Regions from separate parts of the Chryseobacterium sp. PCH239 genome, predicted to be linked through region 2. Evidence: riboswitches for the same ligand, from Rfam matches in the RefSeq annotation. Region 2 holds a riboswitch; each other region holds the start of a gene.

Region 1 (4,626 bases), 170 kb from region 2:
ATTTTAGCGATCTTATCTGTAAACTCAGTTACGTTTGGATTAGAGAAACGGCTGTATAAGTTTTTTGGTTTTTCTTCTGCAAAGCTTGCTCTCATATCCTCCGCATCCTGAAATATAAAGCTGGAGGTAAGATAGAGCGGCGTAGAATGCTCATCAAACTGAGTTCTTTCCGTCTGGGTTCTTATTGCTGATGTTTCAAAATTTTCCATATAGTTTTAATTAATTTACCAATATAGCAGTCTAACAATGTACCATTAAAATCTTCGCTTTGCTCAGAATAACGACACCAATTATTGGTAAACTGATACATTATTAGACTGTTACATTAAATATTATTTTGTTTCACTTACTCTTAAAATATCTCCGAATACTCCTCTTGCGGTTACCTTTGCACCAGCTCCGGCTCCCATAATCACGATTGGATTTTCTCCATAGCTTTCTGTGTAGATTTCAAAGATGGAGTCTGAACCTTTCAGTTGTCCCAATGCTGAAGTTGCAGGAACAGAAACCAGTTTTACATCCAGTTCACCTTTATCTTTCTGTAAATCTCCGTGCAGATCACCTACATATCTCAATACATGTCCCGGTTCCTGGTTTTCTTTTATTTTCTGGTATTCTTCGTCAAGCTCCTCTAGTCTTGAAAGGAATTCTGATTTTGAAACTTCAAGTAAATTTTCAGGAACCAGATTTTGAATGCTGATATCATCAAATTCATTGATTAAGTCTAATTCTCTTGCCAGAATCAATAATTTTCTTGCCACATCATTTCCTGAAAGGTCTTCTCTTGGATCCGGTTCGGTGTATCCTTTTTCCAAAGCTTCATTGATGATGGTTGAAAATTTATCACCTCTTAAAGAAAAATTGTTGAAAACATAGCTCAGTGTTCCTGAGAATACCCCTTTGATTCTTGTGATATTTTCTCCTGAAAGGTGTAATAACTTGATGGTGTCAATTAACGGTAAACCAGCTCCTACATTGGTTTCATACAAATACCGTCTGTTGTTTTATTCAACGTATATCTTAGTTTTCTGTATTCTTCAATCGGAAGGGTATTGAAAATTTTGTTGGAAGAAACCAGATCAAACCCGTTTTCTGCCAAAGCGTGATAGTTTTTAACAAAATCCTTGCTTGCCGTGTTATCCACAACAATCAGGTTCTCCAGTTGATTTTCATTAGAGAAATTAATTAACTCTTCAACATTAGATGGATGCTCTGCTGTTAAAACCTCATCATTCCAATGGGCATCAAATCCTTTTTTGTTGAAGGCAATTTTCTTTGAATTGGCTACCGCAACGACTTTAAGGTCTATTTTTTTGCGTTTTTTAATCTCTTCTGCAGATTCAAGTACTTGTTCTATCAAGGTTTTCCCTACGTTTCCATGGCCAATAATGGCCAGATGAACGGTCTTTGGCTTTTTGAAAATTTCAGATTCTATGATGTTTCTTGTTTTTTCATCCTGTGAAGACGTCACTACGATATTGACTCTGTTTTCTCCTGCTACCTGGTTCAAAAGCAATGGAAAAACATTGTTTCTGGCAAGTTCTGCAAAAACTTTATTGAAATCTTCTGCAACAAAACCAATCACAGAAACATTATTGATACTATATATTTGGGAAACTTTTCCTGACTTTCTTTCTGCTTCGAATTCATCAATAAGACAAGCCACTGCTTTCTCTGCATCATTTTCATGCACCAGAATAGAAATTCCGTTCTCTACAGCCTGCTGAGAGATTACGCCTACACTGATACGCGCTAAAGTAAGCGCTTTAAAAATTCGTCCGTCAATACCGATTTCTCCCAGGAAATCTTCTCCTTCAAATTTGACGATTGATCTGTTCTTCAAAAATTTTATTTCGTTAGCATTTTTCATTACTTCTATAAAATGTTTTTAATGATATTATTTAATTGTTGATATTCCATTAGGAAGGCATCATGGCCGTGTATAGATTGGATCTCGTGATAAGACACATCCTTATTTTTCTCTTTTAAGTTTTCAAAGCACATTCGGATTTCAGAAGCCGGGAAGAATAAGTCTGTATCTACGGAGATCATGTGCATTCGTGCCTGTATGTTCTCCAGTGCTGTATCAGCAGCATTTATATTCATCAAGAGATGATTCATCAGTTTGTAACTCTTTAAACTAAACCTTTCGTTTAGTGCGTTACCATGATAAACCAGCCAGTCTTCTGATTCCAGGCGTTGTTTGGCCTGGTTATATTGGTTTTGAAATCTGTCATTGAGCGACTGCGGTGTTCTGTAGCACAACATGGCATGAATTCTCGCTTTCTGTAATGGTTCTTCTTTATCATTTAATAAAAATTTCTGAACCAGACACTGTGCATGAAGCCAGTCGTGTGTTCTGTAATCACAGGCTATGGGAATAAATATTTCTGCAAGATCCGGCTGCTTGGAAAGCATTTCCCAGGCAATCCCTCCTCCCAGAGAGCCTCCTATAATGGCATATAAGTTTTTGATATGTAGCGCTTCAAGTCCTTTCAAAAATATCGCTGCGATATCTGAAGGAGTAAAGTCTTCATAATCTTCAATTAAAAAATCGTCATATCCGTTTCCTGGTATGTTGAAGCACAGAACGGTATATTGATCAGTATCAACAATCTGATTTTTTCCCACCAGCTGTTTCCACCAGCCTTTTTCTCCGGATACGTTTGAATTTCCGGTAAGAGCATGGTTGATTAAGATAACTGGGGCTGTAAACAGATCTTTCCCAAAGAGCTGATAGCTCAACGGGATATGGTATTCCTTTTGGGAATAAGTTTGATACGTAAGATTAATATAGTTTAGTTCTGTTTTCAATTCTATTAAATTTTAATACAATTGAAAATGCCACAGGAAATGGCTGAAAAGAACTTCAGTGAGTTATCTGTCCAAAATACTTTGGTAGAACGTAGCACCTTCTTTGCTTGCGCAAAGGGTTGCTAAGGTTTCATAGGGTCTAATCCCTCAACCTTTCTTGATAACATTTTCAATATTTGAATGAACGAATGGTGCAAAGGTAGTTCTTTTCTTTTAATTTCAAAAAAAATTATTTTAATATTTAAAAAAGCCCTTAAATACAAGTATTCCAAGAGTATATTAATAATTATTCAGATGAAAAAAATTGGAATTACTTCTCAAAAAAACTAACTTCGTATGGAAAAGTGATGAGATATGACCGCCGAAAAAGATAGATTACAAGATACCAAATGGAAAAACTGGGGACCTTATGTAAGCAACCGGCAGTGGGGAAATGTACGTGAAGATTATAGCCCGAACGGGAATGCCTGGAATTTTACCAACCATAATAATGCAGAAAGCTATGCCTACCGATGGGGAGAAGAAGGTATTGCCGGAATTTCTGATATAAAGCAGCTTTTGTGTTTTGCTTTTTCATTCTGGAACAAGAAAGACAAAATGGTAAAGGAACGATTCTTTGGGTTGAGCAATCCTCAGGGAAATCATGGGGAAGACATCAAAGAAATCTTTTATTATCTGGATAATACACCTACTCATAGCTATATGAAAATGGTGTATAAATATCCGATCAATGAATTTCCTTACGATGACCTTGTTGCAGAAAACGGAAGACGCAGTAAAAAGGAACCGGAATATGAAATTTTCGATACCGGAATTTTCGATAATGATGAATATTTGATATTTTCATTGAATATTGCAAGGCTGATCACAATGATATTCTTGCCAGAGTAACGGTCTGTAACCGAAGCCAGCATGAAGCACCTATTGTGGTGGCACCTACAGCATGGTTCAGAAATAACTGGAAATGGGGATACAACACCTATAAGGCAGAGCTTAATGCTTCTCATGACGGAAGTATCAATATTGGACACGACAGTATCTCCATTAAAAAACTTTATTCCCGAAATACCAATGCACAAAGCGTATTTTGTGATAATGAAACCAACAATTCTAAGCTTTATGGAGCTCCTGCAGGTGAAAACACTTATTTCAAAGACGGAATCAATAATTATATTATCCATCAAACGAATACGATAAATCCCGCAAAGAAAGGGACAAAAGCTTCTTTTCTGATTGATGAGCTTATTGGTGCCGGAGAATCCAAAGTTTTTGAATTCAGATTATGCCCGGCTGAAGCTGATGAGCCTTTTGAAAAGTTTGATGAAATATTCAATACGCGACAGGCTGAAGCTGAAGAATTTTACAAAGAAATTCAGAATGATACCGTTAATGAAGATGAAAGAAATGTTCAGAGACAGGCTTTTGCAGGACTTCTCTGGAATAAGCAGTTCTATCATTACAATATTGGAAAATGGCTGAAAGGTGATCCCAACTTTGAAGCCCCAAGAAATTTCAACGAATATGTAAGAAATACGGAATGGAATCATCTCCATAATAAGGATATTATTTCTATGCCCGATAAATGGGAGTATCCATGGTATGCCACATGGGATCTGGCATTTCACTGTGTTCCGTTTTCCATCATTGATGCGGAATTTGCCAAGGGACAACTTTTGCTCCTTACTAAGGAATGGTACATGCATCCTAATGGACAGCTTCCAGCCTATGAATGGAATATGAGTGACGTGAACCCGCCGGTACACGCCTGGTCATGCTTCCGTGTTTTCAAAATTGATGAAAAAGCTAACGGAA
Region 2 (4,626 bases):
ATCCTAAAAGATACCTTATCGGTGACGATGAGCACGGATGGGATAACAACGGAGTATTCAACTATGAAGGTGGATGCTACGCTAAAGTTATCGACTTATCTGCAGAAAAAGAACCGGATATCTTCGCTGCCATCAAGAGAGATGCTCTTCTTGAAAACGTTGTTGTTAACAATGGAGTAGCAGATTATACAGACGGATCTATCACTGAGAACACAAGAGTTTCTTATCCAATCTATCATATCAACAAAATTGTATTGCCGTCTAAAGCAGGTCATGCGAAAAAGATCGTTTATCTTTCAGCAGATGCATTCGGAGTACTTCCTCCGGTTTCTATCCTGAATGAAGATCAGGCGCAGTACCACTTCCTTTGCGGTTATACCTCAAAATTGGCAGGAACTGAAAGAGGAATTACAGAACCTCAACCATCTTTCTCACCTGCATTTGGTGAAGCATTCCTTACCTTACACCCGACAATGTATTCTAAAACATTAATCGGCAAAATGAAAGAGCACGGAGCTAAGGCTTATTTGGTAAACACAGGTTGGAATGGTACCGGAAAGAGAATTTCTCTTAAAGATACCAGAGCAATCATTGATGCCATCATTGACGGTTCTATTGATAATGCTCCTAAAACTCAGGTTCCAATTATGAACCTTGAAATTCCTACTGAATTGCCAAACGTTTCTACAGGTATTCTAGATCCTAGAGATACTTATGAGAGCGCTTCAGAATGGGAAGAAAAAGCAAAAGATCTTGCTTCAAGATATATCAAGAACTTTGAGCAGTATTGTGATACTGAAGAAGGTAAAAAATTAGTAGCTTCAGGACCTCAATTGCAGGAACAAACTATCTAATAGTTACCAATCAACATACAAAAAGCCTCATCAGTGATGAGGCTTTTTTTTTATTCATATTTTTTACAGTTTTCAATCAGCTCGTTCTGTTCATCCAGTTTTAGAACGGTTGATTTGATTGATTCTTCAGTGAGGTATTTTATAATCATAAAGTGTTTTGAAGAAAAGTAAGACTCTTTGTCCAATATTTTATCTAAATACTGAGGGGTAGTGAAGGTCATCCAATATTTTGTTTTGTCGGAAAATTCAATGGTTACTTCTATAGCATCAGATTTAATATTTTCAATTTCATCATCAATATGAATAGAAGTTATTTCCGGTTCATTGTTTAAACTAAAATAAAAATCAGAATACCACCTCAGTCTTCCTTCGTCATTCCAGATTCTTATATTTTCCGCATTTTTTTCTTCAACGATATAGTTTTTTCTTTTCGTCAATTGCCCGGAATATATTCCAATGTCTTTGCAATAAACCTTATCTTTTATCTTCATAAATTACTCTGATACTTATCCATAATTATCTGTAGAAATCTGTGCAATTCATGGGAAAAGGATAAGTAACAAAATTACTTCAAGCTTAATAAAGCCAGCCTATATCCATCCATTCCAAAGCCTGATAAAACGGCATCTGTATTGGCTGCCGTTACAGATTTCTGTCGGAATTCCTCTCTTTTATAAATGTTACTGATATGTACTTCTACTTTTGGCTTGCGAATGTTTTTCAAGCAATCAGCAATAGCATAAGAATAATGAGTAAAAGCTCCGGGGTTAATTACTAAGGCATCAAAATCATCCTCCTGAAGTCTGTTGATAAGTTCTCCTTCAATATTAGACTGGTAATATTTTAATTCATGGGTCTGGAACTCGGATCTTAAATTTTCCAAATAGCTTTCCATAGAAACATTTCCATAGATTTCCGGTTCTCTTGTGCCTAACAGATTGAGGTTAGGGCCGTTGATGATCAAAACTTTCATACCATAAAATTAAAAACTTTTTTCAATTAAAGATTAAAAATTTCTGGACAGATTTAATTTGTTGTATTGAATTATTGATAATGATATTTGTCATGTTTAAGAAAGTGGTAAAGCTTGTAACTCTTTACTGTGATGGATTTTATTAAAAAATTACGTTAATTTTTGAAAATTTATCATGAAAAATAAATAAGTCTACTTGTTTTGTAGACTAAAAGTTTTTAGCTTTGCAACCATATTTCGATCGGCTTATAAAGAAAGATGGAGGGAACTGACCCTGTGAAGTCTTGACAACCTACCCGTGGGGCAAGGTGTTACGTTCAGCCTTTTAAGGAAAAATAAGCATTTGGTTTATCGTATTTATCGATGCCCTTTGCTGGTTTTTCTGCAAAGGGCTAAATTTTAATATATGATAAATAAAATTGATTATGATTAGCAAAAATTTATTCAATTCTAAAGCCTGGATACCTCCGGTTGCCGCTTTTTTTCTGGGAGTAACCAGTGTAAGTGCACAGAATTCCAGACCGAAAAAAGATAGCCTTCATGAAAAGGAGATTGATGAAGTAGTAGTGGTGGCTTACGGAAAAGCTAAAAGAAACAGCTATACCGGCTCTGTAGCTACCATTTCAAGTGATAAGATTAATAACAGACCTGTAACCAATATCACCAAAGCATTGGAAGGGCAGGTTGCAGGGATTCAGACCACCAGTGCGTCAGGACAGCCAGGTGCGGTTTCTACCATCAGAATCAGAGGTATTGGTTCCATCAGTGCTTCCAGTGATCCTTTATACGTAGTGGACGGAATTCCTTTTGATGGAAACCTGAACTCCATCAGCCCAAGCGATATTGAATCTATAAGTGTTTTGAAAGACGCTACAGCAAGTGCTTTGTATGGTTCAAGAGGAGCAAACGGGATTATTATCATCACTACAAAATCAGGAAAAAAAGGAGAAGCCAGAGTTAATTTTAATATCAGCCAGGGATTCTCAGGAAGAGCTGTCAAAGATTATGAACAGGTAAACACAGATCAATACTTTCAATTATATTGGGAAGCATTAAGAAACGGATATCAATCCGGCAAAGTTTCCTCTCAGCAGGCTGCTCAGATGGCAACGGATAATCTTGTTTCTACCCTTGGAATTAATCCATATGGAACTGCTTATCCAAAACCGGTGGGAACAGATGGAAAACTATTGCCTGGTGCATCGCCACTCTGGAATGACGATTGGAGAGATGTTTTACAGAGAGTGGCATCAAGAAACCAGATGGATCTTGATATCAGCGGAGGTAGTGATAAAAGTAATTACTTCTTTTCACTAGGGTATCTGGATGATAAAGGGATGGCGATTGAATCCGGTTTTAAAAGATATAATACCAGATTAAAAATCAATTCGGAAGTGAAGAAATGGTTAAATGTTGGAGTCAACTTAAGCTATACCAACAGTATTCAGCAGGCACCAACTTCTTCAGATTCCAAGGCGAGCAATATCATCAATGCCGCAAGGTTTATTCCTTCTTTCTATCCTTATTATGAAAGAAATGCTGACGGAACTTACGTTTTAGATGCTGACGGAAATCCGATTTATGATTTTGGAAAGTACAGGCCCACAAATGCACTTCAAAATCAGAATGCGGCTGCAACTTTACCATTAGACAAAAACGAAAATAAAGAAGATAACTTTTCAGGAAAAGGATTCATGGAATTCACTTTCCTGCCGGAACTGAAATTCAAAACAAGCTTCTCAGTTGATTTGGTGAATTATAACGGTCATTATTATTCAAATCCATTACTTGGGCAAGGAGCGGAAATTGGAGGTTCAGTGACGAAAACCAATACCAGAACACTATCTTATACAACCAGTAATATCCTTACGTACGATAAAAAGTTTGGAAAGCATCACGTTAATGCACTGGCAGGACACGAATTCTACAAATACGATTATCAGACGATTTCAGGAACAAGAAGTCAGTTTTCACTGCCTTATTACTATGAGCCGGATGCTGCTTCTCTGCTGGGAAGTTTCAGTGGAAACAGTAATAAATTAAGCTTATTGAGTTTCCTTGGAAAAGTAGAGTATGACTACAATAATACTTACTTTTTATCTGCATCGGGAAGAGCAGACAGCTCTTCGAGATTTGAAAAAGATAACAGATGGGGGAGATTCTGGTCAGTAGGAGGTTCATGGAAAATATCCAATGAGGAATTTATTAAAAGCCTGAATGTATTCAATCAATTGACATTGCGTGCCAGCTATGGAGGACAAGGAAATGATAAATTACTTAGACCTAACGGACAACCGCTTTATTATGCTTATCAGGAGCTGTACAGATTTATCAGCCTTGGCGGAGAACCGGGTACAACTCTTGAAAAGACTTCCACTAATAATGTGAAATGGGAAACCAACCTTAATTTAAACGTAGGATTGGAATTCGCTATTTTGAATAACAGAGTTAAAGGGAATATCGAATACTTCAAAAGAAAAAGCCAGGATCTTCTGTTTAATATGCCGGTGGCACCATCGTTGGGTATCAGTGATTATCCTGCCAATATCGGAACCATTCAGAATACAGGATTTGAATTTTCACTATTCACAACCCCTGTTAAAACTGAGGATTTCCAATGGAATGTTGATGTTAACCTAAGCACTTTAAACAACAAAGTAACCAAATTACCGGGAGGTTCTCTTGTGGTGGGAACAAAGTTATTAACGGTAGGAGGTTCTGTATATGATTTCTTTATTCCGGAATGGGTGGGTGTAGATCCAGGCAATGGAAAGCCATTGTGGAAAACAGTTTCTACCG
Region 3 (4,626 bases), 700 kb from region 2:
GCAATGGCTGACTGAATATCACATAGACGGATTCCGTTGGGATTTAACCAAAGGATTTACGCAAAGCTGTTCTGAAAATGATGAAGCCTGTACCAATGCCTACCAGCAGGACAGAGTGGATATCATGAAAAATTATGCTGATAAACAATGGGCCATTGATCCCAATTCTTATATGATCTTCGAACACCTGGGAACTGATGCAGAAGAACAGCAATGGGCAAATTACAGAATAGCAGAAGGAAAAGGCGTTATGCTTTGGAATAAACAGACAGATCCTTACAATCAGAATACGATGGGCTATCAGGAAAACAGCAACTACGACCGTATGAATCACAGTCTTCACGGATTCACCAATATGAGTGCCGTAGGTTATGGAGAAAGCCATGATGAAGAGAGGCTGATGTTTAAAAACCTTACCTATGGTGCTATAAACGGAGGTTACAATGTGAAAGACCTGAATACCGCTCTTGAAAGAATGAAAACTTTCGGGGCCACGTTCTTTACTATCCCTGGTCCGAAAATGATCTGGCAGTTTGGAGAATTAGGTTATGAATTCAGCATCAACAGATGTGCGAATGGTACCATCGACAGCGGATGTAGAACCGATGAAAAACCTGTAGCATTCACTTTAGGATATGATACCAATGCGAACCGAAAAGCAGTCTATGATACATGGGCTAAAATCATCAACATCAGAAACAGTCATCAGGTTTTTAAATCTAAAACTTACAGTATAGAATCCAATAACCTTACGAATGATCCTACTGGTCTTATCACAAGAATTTATGTGTATGATGCAGCTATTACAACAGGAATAAAGAATGTTGTCGTATTGGCCAATTACACGACTTCCGCACAGAATGTAGTGCCTTATTTCCCTTACACTGGTCAATGGCAGAATTTAATGGATAACAGTATTTCGAATATAGTTTCCACAACGGCTCCGATCACTTTACAGCCCGGAGAATTCAGAATCTTTGGAAATTATGCAGGTGCGTTGTCTACTGTAGATACCAATGCGGTCAACAAATTATCTCTTCAGATTGCGGATAATCCGGTTCGCAACGGAATCGCTCACCTCGTTTTCAATAAAGCAAAAAAAGGTGAAATTTCAATTTTTGATATGACCGGTAAAAAACTGGATACTTTCAAACTGGATAAAGAGAGCGGAACTTACGATGCGAAGGTTGATTATCCAGCAGGCACGTATCTTGTGCAGTTGAAATCAGATACAGGAATAGCCATTCAAAAGATGATTATTGAATAAAATAAATTATAAAATAAAAAAGGCAAATTTGCGGATCAGCAGATTTGCCTTTTTTTGTAAGTTCAGAAAAATAGTCTACTTTTGCAGTAGATTTATCAAGAAAGGTGGAGGGATTTGGCCCGGTGAAACCTTAGCAACCTACACGATTCCAGAAGTGTAAAGGTGCTAATTCCAACCCTTTGGGGGAGATAAGTGAAGTCAATATTCTATATAAATTCCATTTCTTGAAGTCTTGTGTATCTGCGGAAAGATCCGTCAGATTCGTATTATTAATTGGCAAGAATAAAAATGAAAAAATTAAGCACAGCTGTATTATTGCTTGGAGCAATTCTGGTCGCGGCTCAGGAAAGTGAGGAAAAAGGAAATCAGATCGAAGATATCATCATCGTCGGAAACCGTAATGTCAAAAGAACAAAGCTGGAGACACCGGTTCCTGTAGATGTAATTAATATCGACAAAATCCAGAGAAGTTCTCCCCAAATGACTGCTCAGGATCTCCTGAATTATGTGATTCCATCGTTTAATGCAGTGAGACAGTCTGCTTCTGATGGTACCGAACATATTGACCCTGTTACTTTAAGAGGTATGGGACCCGATCAGGTTTTGGTGTTACTTAACGGAAAGAGAAGACATTCTACTTCTTTGGTAAATTATCAGAATACCGTGGGAAATGGTTCTGTAGGAACAGATTTGAGTACCGTTCCCGTAATTGCAATTGATAGAATAGAAGTGTTAAGAGACGGAGCAGCTGCGCAATATGGTTCTGATGCCATTGCAGGAGTGATCAACATAATTCTTAAGAAAAATACAGGAGCTTCAGCAAGCCTTACCTATGGATTAACCGGAAGAAATGATGGTGATACTTACCAGGCAGGAGTTAACTATGGAACCTCATTAGGAAAGAAAGAAGGCTATATTAATCTTTCATTACAGCTAAGTCACAGAGGAAAAACCACTAGAACGCAAAATCACGACCTGGATATTTTCGGGGATAATTTTGCCTATGAATTTGCTGGTGATGCTGAAGCCGTAAAAGCTGCCAGAGCTGCAGATGATGCAGAAATTGTAAAAAGAGGATTAACACGTGATGATTTTAATTTTCAGATCGGAGATGCCCAGATCAGACAGGGACAGCTGTTTTTCAACTCAGAATATCCTTTTAATGATCATTTTAAACTCTATTCTTTCGGAGGTTTCAGTATTAAAGAAGGAGAAGGGTTTGGTTTCAGAAGACTGCCGAGCGAAAAGTCTAATGTAGTTTCATCCATTTATCCGAACGGATTTCAGGCTACTCTGGCCTCTCAGGTATATGACGTTTCTTATGCTGTAGGTGCGAAATATAATGTTAACGACTGGCTATTTGACCTTAGTAACACCTTTGGAAGCAATACTTTCAATTATAATGTAAACAATACGAATAATGCTTCTCTGGGTGCAAAATCACCCACAAGTTTTTATGCAGGCGCCCATAGTTTTCTGCAGAATACCATTAATCTTGATGTTTCTAAAAATATAAACCGTTTCAATATCGCATTTGGGGGAGAATTCAGATTTGAACAATACCAGATTAAAGCGGGTGACGAAGCATCCTATACCCAATATGACATCAATGGAAATGTAGCCACTGAAGGATCAACAGTGCTTGGTGCAGGCGGATCTCAATCCTTCATCGGATTCTCTCCCAACAATGCCTTGAAGAAAGACAGACATTCCACGGCAGTATATGCAGATGTTTCCTATGATTTGGATAAAAAACTCAACATTGACGCTGCTGCCAGATTTGAAAATTATTCAGATTTCGGAAATACCTTGAATGGAAAACTCGCTGTACGATATGAGTTTGTAAAAAACTATGCGGTAAGAGCCGCTGTTGGGACAGGATTCAGAGCACCATCATTGCAACAACAGTATTTTAATAATTCCTATGCAGATATTTCTACTTCGGGTTCTAAGATTGTTACCAAAGGAATATTCAGCAACGATAGCGAAGCCGCTAAAATTCTTGGATTTGATAAACTCAAACAGGAAACTTCTGTCAATGCAAGTGCTGGATTTACGCTGAAACCTTTAAACAACTTGACAATTACTATAGATGGATACTGGATCAAAGTAAAGGATAGAGTTGTGATCACCAGCAATATAACAGATAAAAGACTGGATCAGTTTAAGGTAGAAAGCGGAAGATTCTTCGCCAATGCCATTGATACAGAAACGAAAGGAGTAGATGTAGTGGTTTCCTATGACTGGATTCTTGGGAATGGAAAATTAAATTTGAATCTTGCCGGAAACTATACGGAAACAAAAATCACAGATTTTCATTTTCCTGAAAACTTAGGAACGCCTCAGGATCAGTTTTTTGGTCCCGATCAGATCAATATCATTGAAACCCTGTCTCCAAAAACAAAAGCTTCATTAGGATTAAATTATGGAATAGGAAAATTCAGTTTTCTCGTAAGAAATACCTATTTTGGTAAGGTAATAAGAGATGGTTATCCGTTTGGAGACGTGCAGGAATTCTCCCCAAAAGTTGTGACAGACATCAGCGTTGGGTATGATATTACTAAAAGTATCAATTTTACAGTAGGAGCCAACAATATATTTGATGTCTTTCCGGACCGCCAGATTTATAAAAATTCATATTATGGAGTATTCAAATATGCGCCTGTACAGATGGGAACGCTGGGGAATTATTTCTTCGGAAGGCTTAATTTTAATTTTTAATCATTAAATGAGTACTTCCTCACATCAGATTGGCTGGAAAACAGCCGCAGCCATCGTCGTTTCCAATATGATCGGAACAGGGATTTTTACCACCTTGGGATTTCAGCTTTCCGATATTACCAACACCTACAGTATTTTCCTGCTATGGAGCATCGGAGGAGTTCTCGCATTGTTCGGAGCTTTTTGCTACGCAGAATTGGGCTCCCATTTTAAAGGAAACGGAGGCGATTTTATTTATCTTAAAGAAACCTATCATCCCATTTTCGGATATCTCATAAGCTGGATTTCGCTCATCATAGGATTTTCCTCTCCCGTAGCGCTGGCAGCTTTGGCTATGTCAAAATATCTTTCTGTATTTGAATATTCTTTTGGAAACGGATTTGCCATAGCCGCGATATTCCTGGTGGCAATTGCATTATCATTCAGCCTGAAAACATCCAGCAGGTTTCACAACTTTTTTACATTCATTAAGATCGCTTTTATTATTGTACTGGTTATTCTTGGAGTAGGAATTTCAAATTCACCCCAGATCGGCAACAGCCTTAATTTCAGTGACAGCTGGCAGAATGAGATCATGCTTCCTGCCTTTGCAACCTCTCTGGTATTTGTGACCTATTCCTACACAGGCTGGAATTCAG

What was found. A riboswitch is a leader RNA that binds a small molecule or an ion and turns the genes downstream of it on or off. The one in region 2 is predicted to bind S-adenosylmethionine.
Region 1: linked by a shared signal. The riboswitch ahead of KBP46_RS12235 (alpha/beta fold hydrolase) and the one ahead of KBP46_RS13080 (TonB-dependent receptor) in region 2 are both predicted to bind S-adenosylmethionine.
Region 3: linked by a shared signal. The riboswitch ahead of KBP46_RS16275 (TonB-dependent siderophore receptor) and the one ahead of KBP46_RS13080 (TonB-dependent receptor) in region 2 are both predicted to bind S-adenosylmethionine.

What each region holds. Positions count from the first base shown of each region.
Region 1 is NZ_CP073027.1:2,643,683-2,648,308, forward strand. It holds gene KBP46_RS12225 (O-succinylhomoserine sulfhydrylase) at 1-209, opposite strand, end outside; gene KBP46_RS23740 (hypothetical protein) at 333-989, opposite strand; gene KBP46_RS23745 (ACT domain-containing protein) at 971-1,870, opposite strand; gene KBP46_RS12235 (alpha/beta fold hydrolase) at 1,876-2,814, opposite strand; SAM riboswitch class I at 2,875-2,981, opposite strand; partial or broken gene KBP46_RS12240 (glucosidase) at 3,169-4,626, shown strand, end outside.
Region 2 is NZ_CP073027.1:2,812,187-2,816,812, reverse strand. It holds gene pckA (phosphoenolpyruvate carboxykinase (ATP)) at 1-854, shown strand, start outside; gene KBP46_RS13090 (hypothetical protein) at 905-1,345, opposite strand; gene KBP46_RS13085 (type II 3-dehydroquinate dehydratase) at 1,420-1,827, opposite strand; SAM riboswitch class I at 2,071-2,169, shown strand; gene KBP46_RS13080 (TonB-dependent receptor) at 2,253-4,626, shown strand, end outside.
Region 3 is NZ_CP073027.1:3,511,678-3,516,303, forward strand. It holds gene KBP46_RS16270 (alpha-amylase family glycosyl hydrolase) at 1-1,267, shown strand, start outside; SAM riboswitch class I at 1,357-1,462, shown strand; gene KBP46_RS16275 (TonB-dependent siderophore receptor) at 1,556-3,988, shown strand; gene KBP46_RS16280 (APC family permease) at 3,996-4,626, shown strand, end outside.